Regions from separate parts of the Acuticoccus sp. MNP-M23 genome, predicted to be linked through region 2. Evidence: predicted binding sites of a transcription regulator. Region 2 holds the regulator's gene; each other region holds the start of a gene.
What was found. The regulator PhoB, encoded in region 2, activates phosphate uptake and scavenging genes when phosphate is short. The targets are predictions, from matches to a motif close to TGTCATNNANCTGTCAT.
Positions count from the first base shown of each region.

Region 1: phnD (phosphate/phosphite/phosphonate ABC transporter substrate-binding protein) is a predicted target of PhoB. The motif match lies at 1,267-1,283, and genes of this name have one in related genera.
Region 3: RDV64_RS20905 (Na/Pi symporter) is a predicted target of PhoB. The motif match lies at 960-976, and genes of this name have one in related genera.

Region 1 is NZ_CP133480.1:4,739,860-4,743,133, reverse strand. Features, by position in the region: gene RDV64_RS21775 (Na/Pi cotransporter family protein) at 1-1,048, opposite strand, end outside; gene phnD (phosphate/phosphite/phosphonate ABC transporter substrate-binding protein) at 1,375-2,325, shown strand; gene phnC (phosphonate ABC transporter ATP-binding protein) at 2,386-3,216, shown strand; gene phnE (phosphonate ABC transporter, permease protein PhnE) at 3,213-3,274, shown strand, end outside.
Region 2 is NZ_CP133480.1:1,553,525-1,556,798, forward strand. Features, by position in the region: gene RDV64_RS07370 (aspartate aminotransferase family protein) at 1-175, opposite strand, end outside; gene RDV64_RS07375 (GcrA family cell cycle regulator) at 456-992, shown strand; gene phoB (phosphate regulon transcriptional regulator PhoB) at 1,053-1,748, opposite strand; gene phoU (phosphate signaling complex protein PhoU) at 1,858-2,550, opposite strand; gene pstB (phosphate ABC transporter ATP-binding protein PstB) at 2,636-3,274, opposite strand, start outside.
Region 3 is NZ_CP133480.1:4,542,395-4,545,668, forward strand. Features, by position in the region: gene chvE (multiple monosaccharide ABC transporter substrate-binding protein) at 1-861, opposite strand, end outside; gene RDV64_RS20905 (Na/Pi symporter) at 1,239-2,834, shown strand; gene RDV64_RS20910 (Gfo/Idh/MocA family oxidoreductase) at 2,982-3,274, shown strand, end outside.

The sequences.
Region 1 (3,274 bases), 1.8 Mb from region 2:
ACACGATGTGCGCGACCCGCGAGGTCTCGTTTGCGATGTTGAGGAAGGCGGTCTGCGGACGCGAGACGTCCTCCGGCGCCAGGAACATGTGCCCCGTCACCCGGTCGGGATCGGCGGCGATCACGACGGGGGGCAGGAGCACCTGCACCACCTTGGCGACGATCCCCACCAGCGGCAGAAGGAGAATGCCGGCCGTGACGTTGAGCGCGAGGTGCGCCAGCACCACGTGGGTGCCGGCATATTGAACCGGGGGCAGGGCCGCGAGTGCCGGGACGCTGAGGAGCAGCGCGCCGATGGCAACGCCGATCAGGCGCAGGCCCACCGCGCCGAGGAGGAGCTGGCGGGCGCGCCCGCCCAGCGTCCACCCGCTGATGAGGGCGGGGAGAGCCGCGCCTGCGTTGGCGCCAATCACCATCCACAGCCCGCCATCCTGCGGCAGGCCACCGTTGGCGACCAGCTGCGCAATCATCAACACCACCGCAATAGACGAGTGCATCAGCCAGGTGAGAAGCATGGTGACGATGACAAGCGCCAGCGGTTCGGCCGACAGGATGCGCATGATGTCGCGCGCCGCATCCCCCGCGGCCAGCGCCTGCGTGGCGCTCGACAGGAGCGTCAGCGCCGTGAGGATGAACGCGAAGCCGAGCGTGATCCGGCCGACGTGCTTGCCCCGCCGCCCGCCCGAGGCGGTGAAGGTGACGAAGCCGACGAAAAGAAGGAGAGGGGCGAGCACCTTCACGTCGAGGTTCAGCATCGCGACCGCGAGGCTGGAGCCGACTTCCGCGCCAAGCGCCGTGGCGAGCCCCGCTGGCAGCGTCAGCACGCCGCCGGCGCAGAAGCTTGCCGCCATCAGGCTGACCGCAGTCGCCGACTGGAGCGAGAAGGCAGTGCCGATGCCGAGCCCGAATGCCGAGAACCGCCGCCCCGTCAGGACGGCGACGTGCGCCTCGATTCGCGAGCCGAACAACCGTTCGACGCCGGTGCGTACCGTGCGAATACCCCAGAGGAGGAGCGCAACCGCGCCCGCCAGATTGACGAAAATCTCCAAGCCTAGCCGAACCATTTCTGTGGAAGCTGCGCGTGCGATTTGCCGGGAGACGAGCACAGCGTTCTGTGAATCACGAGAGATGACAGAAGAAAGACATACGCAATATGTGCGTCTATTTCCAATGAAATATGACAACAAGGGTTCCGGCGAAACGGTCGGGTCTGAAAAAATCAGCTAATGCCGTGCCTTTCGGGCCGTCACAAAAAGGCTTGCTCTTTATGACGTTTTTATGACAGTTCCATTTTCGGGACTGGCGCCTGCTTCAACCCGCTGGCAGGGTCCCCAAGACTAGGCTTGGCGCAAAAAGCCGGCCAACCGGAGGACTTATGAAACGCTTACTCGCCGCCGCGCTTACGGGCGCTGCCCTGATCGCAACGCCCGCCCTCGCGGATTTCACGCTCGACGCGCGCTACAACGACGCCGACGGCGACCTTGTGGCCGACGTTCCGACCGATGCTGCCGACCTGCTCGATCCCGGCACGCTTATCTTCGCCTACACCCCGGTCGAGGACCCGGCCGTCTACGCCGACGCCTGGTCCGACTTCCTGACATACCTCGAAGAGCAGACCGGCAAGAAGGTCCAGTTCTTCCCCGTGCAGTCGAACGCAGCACAGATCGAAGCGATGCGCGCTGGCCGTCTGCACATTGCGGGCTTCAACACCGGCTCCAATCCGCTGGCAGTCGCCTGCGCCGGGTTCCGCCCCTTCACCATCATGGCCGGTGCTGACGGGTCCTACGGCTACGAGATGGAAATCATCACGTATCCGGGCTCCGGCATCGACTCGGTCGAGGACATCAAGGGCAAGGAGATGGCCTTCACGTCCGAAACGTCCAACTCCGGCTTCAAGGCGCCCTCGGCCATCCTGAAAGCCGACTACAACATGGAAGCCGGCACCGACTTCGAGCCGGTATTCTCCGGCAAGCACGACAACTCCATCCTCGGCGTTGCCAACAAGGACTACCCGGCCGCCGCCATCGCCAACTCGGTGAAGAAGCGGATGCTCGACCGTGACGTGGTCAACGAAGATCAGCTGAAGGTTCTTTACACCTCGCAGACCTTCCCGACGACCGGCTACGGCATGGTCTACAACCTTAAGCCCGAGCTGCAGAAGCAGATCGAAGACGCGTTCTTCAGCTTTGACTGGGAAGGCACGTCGCTTCAGAAAGAGTTCGAGCGCAACGGCGAAGCCCAGTTCATTCCCATCACCTTCCAGAAGGAGTGGGAAGTGATCCGCAAGATCGACGAAGCCAACGGCGTTTCGTACGACTGTCAGTAACCACAGCACGCCGGGCGGTGATTGCCGCCCGGCGGCCCGGCTCTCGACTGGAGACCTCAATTGCTCAAGATCGAGCGCCTGACCAAAACCTACAAGACCGGCGACAAGGCCCTGAAGGATGTGACCGTCTCGGTCCCCTCGGGCGAGGTCGTCGGCCTTATCGGCCCGTCCGGGGCTGGTAAATCCACCCTGATCCGATGCATCAACCGGCTGGTCGAACCGACCTCGGGCACCGTGCATCTGGGCGACCTCAACGTTACCGGCCTGTCGCGCGGCGACCTGCGCCGTGCGCGCCGCCGGATCGGCATGATCTTCCAGGAATATGCTCTGGTGGAGCGGCTGACGGTGATGGAAAACGTCCTGTCCGGCCGTCTCGGCTATGTGCCGTTCTGGCGTTCCTTCACGCGCCGTTTCCCGCAGGAAAGCGTCGACAAGGCGTTCCAGCTTCTGGAGCGGGTGGGCCTTGGCGAACACGCCGACAAGCGCGCCGATGCCCTGTCCGGCGGGCAGCGCCAGCGTGTCGGCATTGCCCGCGCCCTGGAGCAGGACCCCGAGCTTCTGCTGGTCGACGAACCCACCGCCTCGCTCGACCCCAAGACCAGCCGCCAGATCATGCGCCTGATCCTCGAGATCTGCGAAGAGCGCGGGCTGCCGGCCATCATCAACATTCACGACGTGGTGCTGGCGCAGGACTTCACCCAGCGCCTTCTCGGCCTGCGCGCCGGTGAGCTGGTGTTCGACGGTCCGCCCTCCGCGCTCGACGAAGCGGCCCTCACCAAGATCTACGGCGAGGAAGACTGGACGGCCATGCGCCGCCACGCCGCCGAAGACGCCAAGGGCGACGCCCTGACCGAGCGCGAAATGGCCGAGCGGCTGGAGGGCCTCGCGTGACGACGGCGCCCGGCCGTGTCTGGCGCCGTCCGCCGATCCTCGTCAAAAGCCTCAAGTG
Region 2 (3,274 bases):
CCTTCTGCATCTCCGCAACAAGGTGCGGATGCTGGTGGCCAAGGGCGGACACGGCGATGCCGGCGCCCATGTCGAGGTATCGTCGCCCGTCGGACCCGTGCAGCCAGACGCCCTCACCCGAATCAAACGAGACGGGAATACGGTTGTAGGTGGCGAACAACGCGGGTTCGGTCATAATTGTGTCGCGCTTGACGCGCTTCTCCACAGAGTTGGGGTATCTCGCCCGAAGACGAACGCGTCTTCTTCCCGATGGTTGGGGAAAAAGCAACTCTTGAGTCCATCGCGACTCGCTGACTCTAGACGCTGATTCGTCAATTCCTTTACGATTCATGAGGAACAGGAGCGCAAATGACGCGCTCCACAGCCTTCAGCCAACACGGTGGATTCCCGTGCCGTTTTCGGCGCGCCGCCTTTGGATTCCCTGTGGGCTGTTTGTGGACAGCAAGGGGACTGCGATGAGCTGGACCGACGAGCGGATCGAACAACTGCGCAAGCTCTGGGCAGAGGGGCACTCCGCGTCCCAGATCGCCGGGACGATGGGCGGTGTCACGCGCAATGCGGTGATCGGCAAGATCCACCGGCTGGGTCTGTCGGGCCGCGTGAAGACGGCGCGCCCCGCAGCCCGTCGCGCCGCACCGGCGCCCGCCACCGTCTCGCCCGCCGCCGCAGCCGCTGCGGTCCGAACGCCAAAGCCCGCTGCACAACCGCGCGTGATGGCGGCCGGCGCTGCTGCGGTGAAGGTGGTCGAGCGGGAGGTTTTCGAGCCGGCCCCCGTACCTCAGCATGTTGCCGAGGTGGTGCCCTTGCGCGGCGGAATCACGCTGACGGACCTCAGCGCCAGCACATGCCGCTGGCCCATCGGCGATCCGTCCGGCGACAATTTCAGCTTCTGCGGTGCGCGGTCCGAACCTGGCGACACCTACTGCACCGCCCACGCCGACGTGGCATTCCCCGGCCGCACCAACAAGCCGCGCAAGCCCACCGGGCGCTGACGCGGCAACCAATGAGGCGGCGGCGGCGATTGCCGGCGCCGAGCCTGAAAAGCGCCGCTCTCAGTCGGCGCCGAACCTGTCGTCGAAGGCGTAGCCGGCGCCGCGCACTGTGCGGATCGGGTCCGCCTCCTTGCCGCGCTTGAGCTGCTTGCGCAGGCGGCCGATGTGCACGTCCACCGTGCGTTCGTCCACGTAAACGTCCCGCCCCCACACGCCGTCCAGAAGCTGCTCGCGGCTGAACACGCGGCCGGGTGACTGCATCAGAAATTCAAGCAGGCGGAATTCGGTCGGCCCCAGCTTCACCTCGCGGCCGCCCCGCTGCACGCGGTGCATCGTGCGATCCAGCTCCAGGCTGCCAGCGCGCAGCATCGCCGAAACCTTTTCGGGCTTGGAGCGGCGCAGAAGGCCGCGGATGCGGGCCATCAGCTCGGGCGTCGAGAAGGGCTTGGTCACGTAGTCGTCGGCGCCGGTGGCAAGGCCGCGCACCCGCTCGGTCTCCTCGCCGCGCGCCGTCAGCATCACGATGGGCAGATGCTCGGTCTGCGGGCGGGACCGGATCCGGCGGCACAGCTCGATCCCGGACAGGCCCGGCAGCATCCAGTCGAGCACCAGAAGATCGGGCGGCTGTTCCAGAAGGCGCATCTCGGCCTCGTCGCCGCGACTGCACGAATCGACCGCATAGCCTTCCGCTTCGAGGTTGTAGCGCAGGAGAAGCACTAGCGGCTCCTCGTCTTCGACAATCATGATGCGGGGCATTATCGCGCCCCTGGACCGCACCGCATGCGCATCGCTGCCACACGGTTCAACCGCGTCGGGTCCATGCATGAACTAACCTTTGACAAAGTGTCAGCGGCCCCGGTCACCGTCAGCGCAAGCCGACGTTGCCTGTGAAATCCGCAGACAGGTAAGACGACGCGTCGGACTTTTCGCGAGCTTCCGCGGGCTGCTCGCCGGTCACGACGTAGTGGATGGCCTCGGCAATATTTGTCGCGTGATCGCCGATGCGCTCGATGTTCTTTGCGCAGAACAGGAGATGCGTGCAGAACGTGATGTTCCGCGGATTCTCCATCATGTACGTCAGCAGCTCGCGGAAGATGGAGGTGTGGATCGCGTCCACCTCGTCGTCGCGCAGGCGCACGTCCAGCGCAGCCGGCACGTCCTGGCTGGTGAACGCGTCGAGCACCGTTTTCAGCTGCTCCAGCGCAATTTCCGACATGTGCTCGATGCCGAGCGCCACGCGGGGCGGATGCGCGCTGTTCTCGATGGCCAGCAACCGCTTCGCGTTGTTCTTTGCCAGATCGCCGACCCGTTCGAGGTCGGACGAGATGCGCAGGCCCGCCACCAGCTCGCGCAGCGCCTTGCCCTCGGGCCGGTGCGCCACGATCATCTCCACCGTGTGGTTCTCCACGCTGCGCTGCATGGCGTCGAGCTTGCGGTCGGCCGCGATCACCCGGCGTGCGAGGTGCGTGTCGAGCCGCGTCAGCGCGGTCACGCTCTCCATCACCAGCTGCTCGGCCAGCCCGCCCATCTCGGCGATTTCTCCTGCCAGTCGCTGCATCTCGGTAAACTGGTCTCTTACAACAATACCCACGTCATGACTCCGTCCGCCGGACACCACGCAATGACGTGCCACGGCTGCATTCCTACCCAAACACACCAGTTATATACTGGCGTGTGCGCTCCTCTTGAGGATCATTGAAGATCTCTTCAGTTGGTCCTTCCTCGACGAGATAGCCGAGGTGGAAATAGCACGTCTTCTGGCTCACGCGCTCGGCTTGTGCCATCGAGTGCGTCACAATGACGATCGTGTAGTTCTCGCGCAGTTCGTGGATCAGCGTTTCCACGGTGCCGGTTGCGATGGGATCGAGCGCCGAACAAGGCTCGTCCATCAGGATGACTTCGGGGTTCACGGCAATGGCGCGCGCGATGCACAGGCGCTGCTGCTGGCCGCCGGACAGGCCGGTGCCCGCCTCGTTCAGCCTGTCCTTCACCTCGTTCCAAAGGCCCGCACGGCGCAGGCTCCGCTCGACGATGATGTCGAGGTCGGCCTTCTTGGTGGCTGTGCCGTGGATCTTTGGACCGTAGACGATGTTGTCGTAGATCGACTTGGGGAACGGGTTCGGCTTCTGGAACACCATGCCGACGCGGGCGCGCAGCAGCACCACGTCGAGGTCGTGGTTGTTGAGGTCCTCGTCGTCCATCTCGATCCGGCCGGTCACGCGGCACCCGTCGATGGTGTCGTTCATCCGGTTGAAGCAGCGCAGATACGTGGACTTGCCGCA
Region 3 (3,274 bases), 2.0 Mb from region 2:
GGTGTCCTTGAACACCGTGGAGGTCTGGTCACCGGCCTGGATGGCCTTCAGCGACGGGATCTCCGCATCCTGGCCGGAAATCACCGGCATCGGCTGATCGCCCGAACCATAGCCGACACCCTTCAGCGAGGAGATGATGCCGATGGACAGGCCGTCGTAGGGGGAGAGCACGGCGTCCACGGTGTCGTCGGTGTAGTAGGCGCTGAGGAGGTTATCCATCCGGGCCTGAGCGACCGAACCGTCCCAGCGCAGGGTGCCGACCACGTCCATGCCGGTCTGGCCGGACTTCACGTTCAGCTTGCCCGAATCGATCAGCGGCTGCAGCACGCTCATGCCACCGTCGTAGAAGAAGAAGGCGTTGTTGTCGTCGGGCGAGCCGCCGAACAGCTCGATGTTGCAGGGGTCGCAATTGTCCATGTCGAGCGCGTCGACCAGGGACTGGGCCTGCTGCACGCCAACCTTGAAGTTGTCGAACGTGGTGTAATAGCTGACATCGCCCGAATCGCGGATGAGGCGGTCATAGGCGACCACGGGCACATCCATGGCAGCCGCATTGGCGAGGACGTTGGACAAGGTGGTGCCGTCGATGGCGGCAATCACCATGGCGTCGACGCCGCGCACCAGCATGTTCTCCACCTGGGAGAGCTGGGTCGGAATGTCGTCTTCGGCGTACTGGAGAATGGTCTCGTAGCCGGCTTCCTCGAACTGCTTCACCATGGAATCGCCGTCGGAAATCCAGCGGGTCGACGACTTGGTGGGCATCGCAATGCCGATGGTGCCCTTGTCCTGGGCGAAAGCGGGCGCTGTCGCCGCGCCAGCCACAGCAACCGCAGCTGCGGCGAGAATGATTGTCTTCTTCATTGGGTCCTCCCCTCGTGTTTCGGCGCCCGGTCCGCAGGATGCAAACGATAACATCGACAGCCGGGACGAACGTCGCCGGACCTAAACCATGGGTTTTAACGACGGGCAAATGAAATATCGGACGAATTGGCGCCGGACGATAACGCTGTCGTTAATCAAGGAAAACAGCAGCCGGATCCCTGGTAGAATAAATCGGTTGGTGAGCCATTGCGGATCCGGGCGTGCGCATGCGCCAGCGGGGCGTGTACAATGTCACGTACGCGGAAAGTCTAATCTTTACATCAGGTCAGACTTGCGCAGGGTTAAAGGATGCGCTCGTTCATCCGGGCCGGCCGCATCCGGCGCCCGAAATTGATCCTTCAAAGGTTGCACTGTCTATGCTGACTTCGTTCATGGAAATCATCGCCGGGCTCGGTCTTTTCCTGTACGGGGTGCATCTTCTCGGGGCCAACCTTCGGGGTCTTGCCACCCGCCGCGTCCAGTCACTGATCCGCAATGCCACCAACAACCGGGTGCGCGCGTTTTCTGTTGGCCTCGTCGTCGGCGGTGTATCGCAAAGTCTTGCGGGCATCACGTTCATCTGCGTCGGCCTGCTCTCGGCCGGCATGATAAATCTGAGCTCGGCTCTGCCGATCATCATCGGCGGGAACGTGGGCGGGACGCTTCTTCCGCTCTTCGCCTCGCTCAACATCCGGCCTGGCGTCCTCTTCGTCCTCGGGGTCGCCGGCTACATCCTTGCCACGGAGCAGTTCCCGTCGCTGCGGCATGTCACCGGCGTGCTGCTGGGCGCGGCGCTCCTGTTTCTCGGCCTCGACCTCGTCAACACCGGCGCCCTGCCCTTTGCCGACGATCCCGATTTCGCCAGCGCCATCACCACCGCAGGATCGTCGCCCCTTCTCGCTCTGGTGGGGGGAACCATCCTTGCCGTCCTCGTCCAGGGCTCAGTCGCAATCGCGATCCTCACCATGTCCCTCTACCGGGAAGGGCTGCTGAACTACGAGAGCGCGATCATGCTCACCTACGCGGTCAATATCGGGTCTTCTCTGTCCCTGGCGCTCCTCAGCGTCCAGTTGCGCGGGGCGGCGCGGCAGGTGGCAGGCTTCAGTGTCATCTTCAACTTCCTTGGCGCGATCGTTCTCCTCCCCCTGTTCTTCATCGAGGTTTGGGGGGATGTGCCGCTGGTGCTGGCCGCCCTGAAATATCTGGTCCCGTCGCCGGGGCTGCAGGTGGTCACCGCGTACATCATGTTCAATCTGGTGGCGGCGGTGGTGGCGTTCATCTTTTCCGGGCCGCTGGGCCGGTGGCTGGCCCGGCGCTACCCGGAGGATGCGGGCGCTGCCGCAGGGCGGGCGATGTATCTGGACGACCACGTTCTGCGCAACCCGGTGCTGGCGCTTGCGCTGGTGGAGCGCGAACAGGAACGGGTGCTCAATCTCATCGGGCGTCTTTCCGATGTCGGCCGCAACAGCGACCCCGATGCCCGTGTCGAGGTTGCCGCCGTGGAGCGCGACCGGATCAACGCGGTGCTGAAGGAGATCAACGCCTACATGAAGGCGATCGCCAGCGACCCGGCAGATGCCGAGTTTGCCGACCGGCTGCACACCCGCCTCGAAAACCAGCACCAGCTCGAAGACCTTGCGTTCACCTTTGGCGAGCTGGCGTCGTTTGCGCCGCGCGGCGGCCCGGTGGTGGACGATTTCAGGCTGACGGTGATGGAGGCTGCGGATACGGCGCGCCTCGTCCTGCTCGACGCGCTGGAAACGCCGGACGACACCGAGCTGCGCCAGATGCTGGCCACCCTGGTCGCCGAGCGCGGCAACAGCGTTGCGGGTGTGCGCGAGCGGTTCCTTGCGGATTCGGACGGCCCCCCGGCAGCAGTCCGCCTCGCCCTCCTCGATATCACGACCTTGTTCGAACGCTCCATGTGGCGCCTCCGGCGCCTCAAGAACGACATGCTGCCGGGGACCGTGTAGCCACAATCGCCAGGCGCAGTCGGTGTGCACCCGCCGCCGGATGCGCCGGATTGTCAGAAGAAGTCTGGCATGGTCTGTCAGCCGGGTCTTTCCCGGCCGGCTCAGGCGGGGCATGGATCGCCAAATCGCGAGGACGGAGATTTCCCGATGCTGAAACTCGGACTGGTCGGAATCGGGGCGATTGCCCGCAAGGCGCACGTGCCTGCCATCGAGAGCAACCCGGACCTTGCCCTCGTGGCCGCTGCAAGCCGCCACGGCACCCTCCCCGGCATCGCCAGCTACACCAACCTCACAGATATGCTGGAGGGGTCGCCGGAGATTGAAGCGGTGGTGCTGTGCGTGCCGCCTGAACCGCGGTTCGACATGGCACGCGAGGCCATCGCCGCCGGCAAGCACGTCTTTCTGGAGAAACCGCCGGGGGTCACCGTGTCGGAGGTGCA